2 regions of the Saccharicrinis sp. GN24d3 genome follow, and region 2 is predicted to be linked to the other one. Evidence: riboswitches for the same ligand, from Rfam matches in the RefSeq annotation. Region 2 holds a riboswitch; the other holds the start of a gene.
The links. Region 2 has a riboswitch for cobalamin ahead of ACT29I_RS20685 (ABC transporter substrate-binding protein). Riboswitches for the same ligand answer to the same signal wherever they lie in the genome.
Positions count from the first base shown of each region.

Region 1: another riboswitch for cobalamin. It lies ahead of ACT29I_RS01760 (TonB-dependent receptor plug domain-containing protein); the one in region 2 lies ahead of ACT29I_RS20685 (ABC transporter substrate-binding protein).

Region 1 is NZ_JBQTGI010000001.1:544,704-548,127, reverse strand. Features, by position in the region: gene ACT29I_RS01770 (hypothetical protein) at 1-96, shown strand, start outside; gene ACT29I_RS01765 (YncE family protein) at 144-1,241, opposite strand; cobalamin riboswitch at 1,468-1,685, shown strand; gene ACT29I_RS01760 (TonB-dependent receptor plug domain-containing protein) at 1,764-3,424, shown strand, end outside.
Region 2 is NZ_JBQTGI010000021.1:58,407-61,830, forward strand. Features, by position in the region: gene ACT29I_RS20675 (tetratricopeptide repeat protein) at 1-634, shown strand, start outside; gene ACT29I_RS20680 (hypothetical protein) at 820-1,014, shown strand; cobalamin riboswitch at 1,151-1,347, shown strand; gene ACT29I_RS20685 (ABC transporter substrate-binding protein) at 1,375-2,511, shown strand; gene ACT29I_RS20690 (iron chelate uptake ABC transporter family permease subunit) at 2,518-3,424, shown strand, end outside.

The DNA.
Region 1 (3,424 bases), on a different contig from region 2:
TTCGCAGAAGGAATTATAAAAAGGACAAAAGAAAATAAAGAGGCAAAAGCGCAAAAAAAATCCTCCGAATCATCATCTGACAAATCGGAGGATTAAATATCTTGCAAAGGCGCAATGAACAAAAAGCGCAGAACCATTTTTTGCTAGCGGACAAATACAAAATGACGCGGCATTACGCCAACTTCAAAAACAGTATTCTCACTATTATATGCATATCGGTCGAATATGAATACCGAACCGTTTGCCTCGCCCTGTCCATCAACAGCGCAAAAGTATTTTCCGGTATATGGATTAATGGCCATAGCATCAAACACCATACTTTTATAGGTTTCTTCCTTAAAAAACTTGTTGGCAGGTAATTCATCATCATCATAGCGCATAGCGTATGTACCATCGTTTACGTAAAATATGGTACCTCCTCCAAGTGAAGTCATTAAACAATTTCGCCCGTTCGCCACATAATCATCCACAAACGGAAACACTTTTACCTCATGTGTTCCGTAGTTGATCCTGGCCAATCCGGCACCTTCCCCATTCAATCCCACACACAATACCCATATGTTCCGGTAACCGTCGATCACCATCTCAACCGGAGTTTTTAGTTTCAGCGTGGTTGTTTCATCTAATTCCTGTTCCAGCGCTATTGTATCTGTTACCTCTTTTAGGGTAATATCAATAACCATCACGGTTGAATCAGGATATGCCTGACCGCCCGTATTGGCCACGTACAACTTTTTCCCCTTGCTATATGCTATTCTGGTAGGATTTTTACCTACTCTTAATGGTTCGCCAATCTCTATGGCAGTACTGTCCATTATCAAAACAGAGCCGGAATTCCCGTCACTCACCGTTCCTTGGGTAGCATATAAAAACTGGTCCGACACCGCCTTTAGGTCTGTCAAATTGCTAAACCCGTTTTCACTGCCTATTGATATGAAAGACTCCATATCAACCAAGTCAATCTCCTGGGCACCTGCCGAACCTTTTAAAATATAACCTCGGTTACCGACCACGGAAAATGCGGTCAGCTTTCCACCGAGCGAAACGCTATTGACTTCGTTATACATATCTGCAGTAACACTGCTGTCTCTTTCATTGTAAAAACTTACTGTTCCACCTTCATTTCCCACAAATACACCGGCAAGTGCATCATTAGATATGATATCCGGATAGTCTTTATCGCACGAAACAAATGCTATAAGAATGGTCAGAATTGCGGGGATATGGATTTTATTCTTCATTTATTTTTTCGTTTTCTATAAATTTCAAATGCAAATATAAGATTTCGGTTGATATAAACACTTATCTAATTCAAAACATAATCCTGATTCAAATCCTTTAAGAAAAAATAGTTTTTTTTATTTATTGCCATTTAAGCCACTATAAAGACCGTCCATTTATTTCTATGGTTCTCCCGTTGATTAATTATTTAAATTTTGAATAAATATTAAAACTCGATTATTTTATTACATTTGCACAAAATTTGGTTTTCAACGGTTGTAACAACCGGCGAATGAAAAGGGAATCCGGTGCTTGGCGTATACCAAAATTCCGGAACTGTACCCGCAGCTGTAGGTTCAATTAATTGTTACTGAAAGTCTCACACCACTGACAGGCACGTGTCTGTTGGGAAGGTATCAGTAATTTGAACGAGTCAGAATACCTGCCAATATAGTTTAACAAAGGCTTCGGGAGCTAGGCTGTTAAAGGTATTCTGCAAAGGGCATCTTTCCTATTCTATCCGAGCTACGATTTTAACAAAGATGCTAAGATTAGTAGGGATTGTTTTTATTATTGGTATTGCTTCCGTTGTCCATGGACAAACCTCATATTTTTTGAGTGACACCTCGCACCTGGTGCTCGAGGATACCATACATATTTTAGAGGTTGAGATTGTTTCTCCTGTGTCGAACAAATATCAGGTGGGAAGCAAAACACAAAATATATCCGCGGAACAATTGGAGCAAATGGCTTCCCAAAACCTAACCGGATTACTTTCCAGCTATGCTCCTATTTATATAAAATCGAATGCAGGTGGCTTGTCCAGTTTTCATTTCAGGGGTACATCAGCCGACCATACTTCCTTGATGGTTGGGGGACTAACCCTCAACTCGTTAACCCTGGGCAGCTCTAATCCGAGTAATGTACCCATCTTTCTTTTCGACAAGGTTAACATTTTGTACGGAAGTTCTTCCGCATCCGTTGGTTCAGGTTCCATTGGTGGTAGCATACGATTAGGTTCTTCCCTAAACTGGACGCAAGGACAAGAAGTAGATCTGCTTGCTTCAACGGGGTCGTTCGGGATGCACACGTTAGGCGGTAAAATTCTTTTGGGCAATGGTAAATTCGAATCTGTCACCCGCCTTTTATCTTACAAAAAAGAAAACAACTTCGAATTTAAGAATACAGAAATCAAAGACTTTGAAACGGGAAAATACAGAACTGAAAAGCAAAAATATGCGGCTATCGATAATATAAACCTTGTGCAGGAGTTCAATTTTAAATTCTCGGACAAGGAAACGTTGACTTCAATGTTTTGGTATGCCAATAATTGGCACGAAGTTCAACCAACCATAGAAGCCAATTCAAGTGACACGCTTAAGCGCGAAATATATGAAGATACACACTTGAGGAGTTGGGTTCAATACAATAACCAAAAGCACCAAGTAAATTTTCATGCCGGCGCAGGGTTTGTTTACGATGATGCTACTTACAATGACAATACGAATCAATCTATCTCAACGCAAAGGTTAGTTTCCGAAGTTGGTTTAAACCATCGATGGAAAAGTATGAAATACGCAATAGGTGCGCAATATAAACACATCATACCCGACGTATATGCTTATAAAGACAATCCAATAGAAGACCGGCTAGATCTATATTCATCATTATTCATTAATGCAGGATCAAACACTACAGTATCAATCAACCTACGCCAGCAATTTGTTACAGATTTTACCGCACCATTTACCCCGGCTTTAGGGATAGAACATAACCTAATGACCAATAAAAACTCCATCCTTAAACTGACAGGAAACATACAAAGAAGTTATAGAATCCCAACCTTAAACGATCGTTATTGGGACCAACCGAATTATACGGCAAACGAAAATTTAAAACCCGAAGATGGACTTAACATTGAAACAGGGATTAAACACACCATCTGTTCAGAATCGTTTACCCTTAAAACCAATATACAATACTTTTATATGGACGTTGACAACTGGTTGATGTGGATTCCTAAACCGGATGGTTGGATCGCTGCTAATATACTTAGCGTAAAAAGCAAAGGGGTAGAGTTTCATTCGGATGCTACTTTAAATCTCAATCGGACAACCATAAAACTAGGCGCAAATTACACGCACAACACAGCCGTCAGAGACAAATCGAAAAATCAAACCGATAAAATTGGTCGTCAACTGGA
Region 2 (3,424 bases):
TTATAACCTGGCACTGTCCCAATTTAATAATAAGCAGTATGAAGAAGCACAAGAACACGCGGTTTTTGCCATTGAAATGTATCCCGCACATGCGAGCAGCCACCTGCTGTTAGCTTACATCATGTTCGACATGGGGGAAAGGGTGCGCAGCATGTTGCCCCTATACTACTTTTTGCTGCTGGAGCAGGACAGTGATCGCAGCACAACGGCTTATGATCTGTTGGGGTCTCTTTGGAACCAGGGTGTTCGTGTAAAAGGGCAGCGTGATATCCAGCTTATTAAGGCCGGTTTTAACTATGGCGAATTTGCCAATGCAGAATTGGCTGTAAGTATGATTAAAGCCTCTGAATTTGAGAAAGAGGCCGAAGGAACTGAGATAGGTAATAGTTTGTTGGTTAAATTTGCTAACAATAGTACAACGCTTTTTAAGATTTTGGAAGAGTCGTCTGTTGATAAAAATGGGTTCTGGTGGGATTTTTACGTGAACTTCTTTTCAAAGCTCCAAAAAAATAATTTTTCGGAAACATTCTGCTATTTTATTAGTGGTTGCCGATATAACGAGGATGTGTTATTGTGGATGTCGGAACATCACAATGAATTTCAGCGTTTTACATCTTGGATGGAGGCGCAGTAACAACTGTTGTCAAATAATTCCCGGGATTACCTGTTCGTTTTTCGATACTCCCCTTAAGCGTCGCATATCCTCCATTTTCATTCATGGATAAAAGCCGGATAAACTTTATTCATCAATTTTGAATCAAATTGGCCAAAGCCTCGTATGCACAGAAAAGCATGTAGAACTAATAAAAATAAAAAATTATGGGCAAGGTTAAAACAAAGCATTTTCAATATACTGGAGTGGATGATTTCGATACCGCGATAGATCTGCAAATCAATGACTTTATTGATGAGAATAATGTTGATTCTGACAATATTGTAGATATAAAGTACTCTGCTCACTCCAGCCAGGAGGTGAACACATACTCAGCATTGTTGGTGTATATCGAGGAATAAAATAATAAATAAAAGATATGGAAGGTCGTTACTGTTGGGAACGACCTTTTTTTGTGTGATTTTTTTAATGTATTTTTGCCCCATCCAATTTTGCGCATAGGAACTTTTTGTAATGAATATATTAGGTGACTAGAACGGAGAATGGATGTAATGTGGTGTTGCATATAGCATTGTAAAAGGGAATCCTGTAACCGATGTTTTCGGGAGTCAGGAACTGTACCCGCAGCCGTATTCTGCCCTAATGGGTGAGCGAAAAATCACTGACAGGCAACAGCCTGTTGGGAAGATGCTCTAAATGAAAGTCGGAAAACCTGCCACGAAAGAAATAAGTAACCGTTTAACTTTCGGGAGTATAAAGTGATGACAGTAAAAAAAAGTGGATTATTTGTGGTGCTTATATTTGTGCTGATGGCCTGTAATCAAAAACAAAACGCCAAGCACAAAAGCCGGAATGAACTTGAGGCTGATGCGGTTTATCAGCCTGCCTATGCCAATCGTTTCTCCATCCAATACTTTAAGGATCATAAAAAAATAGAGGTTAAACATCCGTGGGATGAAAGTGAAAAACCTATGGTTACTTTACTTTCCGACGATGAACAATTCCTTAAAGACCACCCTTCGGCCATAAAAATACCGGTAGAAAAATGGATTTCTGTAACATCGACGCAAATATGTTATGCGAACGAACTAAACGTTATTGACCAATTGGTTGGTATGGCAGAACCTGAATATGTATCTAACCCCAAGATTCAAGAGGGATTAAAAAAAGGAAACATAAGGAATATAGGAACAGCTTTTGCGCCTGATTTGGAGTTGTTGTTAGCCTTAAATCCTGATATGATGATGATATCCCCATTTAAAGAGGATTTTTACGGACCCGCGCGGAGCGCCGGCATTAATATCGCTACAAATAGCAGCTATCTTGAAAATACTCCATTGGGGAGGGTGGAATGGTTGGTATATGTGGCCGCATTTTTTAATAAAGAAGAGGAAGCTATTTCAAAAGTAACCGAAATTGCCCAAAGATACCACAAAGTGAAAGCGCTTGCGGCTAGTTCAAAAATACGGCCGAGCGTTTTTTTAGGTAAGGTGTATCAAGGCGTTTGGTATACGGCGGCGGCAGAAAGTTATAACGCAAACTTTTTAAGGGATGCAGGTGTCGACTATGTTTTTAAGGACAGGCATGGAACCGGTTCCCTAAGTTATGATTTTGAAACAGTGTATGAAGCGGCCGGTAACTGCGATTATTGGTCGTTGATGGTGAATTATAAAGATGAGTTTAGCTATTCCGCTTTACTGGATGAAGATGGAAGATATGCGGATTTTAAAGCTTTTAAAACTAAAAATGTAATTTTTTCCAACACCAATCATTCAATGTTGTACGAAAAGGGATTGTTGGAGCCTGATGTTGTCTTGTCGGATTTGGTAATGCTGTTTCACCCTGGTCTTTTGAAAGGTAAAGAGTTGGTATATTATAAAAAATTATATAAAGATTAGCGTTGTATGCAAGGCGAGCTCGCAAAAGGGAGGAAGAATTATGCTTTTATGGCGCTGACCATATTATTAGTTTTTCTTTTTGTGCTTAATATCTCCCTGGGATCGGTGTATATCCCATTTCAGGTAGTAGTGAAATGGATGTTGGGTTTACCGGTTGACAATGAGATATGGGGAAACATTTTGCTAAAATCAAGACTCCCGCAAGCAATAACTGCTTTGCTCGCCGGCGCGGGTTTGGCTGCGGGCGGACTTCAAATGCAAACCTTATTTCGGAATCCTTTAGCGGGGCCTTCTATTTTGGGTATTAGTTCCGGGGCTGGTTTGGGAGTGGCTATTGTAGTGCTGTTGTTTGGGGCAATACAGGGAATTTCGCTTTCCAGCATAGGATGGTTTGGCTCTCTTACCATTACAGGTGCAGCATTTGTAGGTGCGCTTTGGGTATTGTTTATGGTGCTTTTTTTGGCCCGTAAGCTAAAAAACAATGCGATGCTACTGATCGTAGGCATCATGGTAGGTTATGCTTCAAGTGCCATTGTAGGGCTATTGCAATATATCAGTAGCAAAGAAGATGTTCAGGCTTTTGTGGTGTGGGGCTTAGGGTCGTTTAATAATCTCTCCTGGGATAAACATGTCATATTTATACCCATGGTTTTATTGGGCTTATTAGGTTCCTTGTTCCTGATTAAGCCGTTGAATGTTTTGCTGTTAGGCGAAAACTATGCCGCTAATTTAGGTTTAAATATCAAACGTTCCAGAGTTGGTATTTTAATCGTGACCGGTTTGCTTACTGCTACAGTGACGGCTTTCTGTGGACCGGTGGCTTTTTTGGGACTGGCCGTTCCGCATCTTTGTAAAGGAATTTTCAAAACTGCCGACCATTCGGTTTTAATTCCCGGTGTAATATTATTTGGAG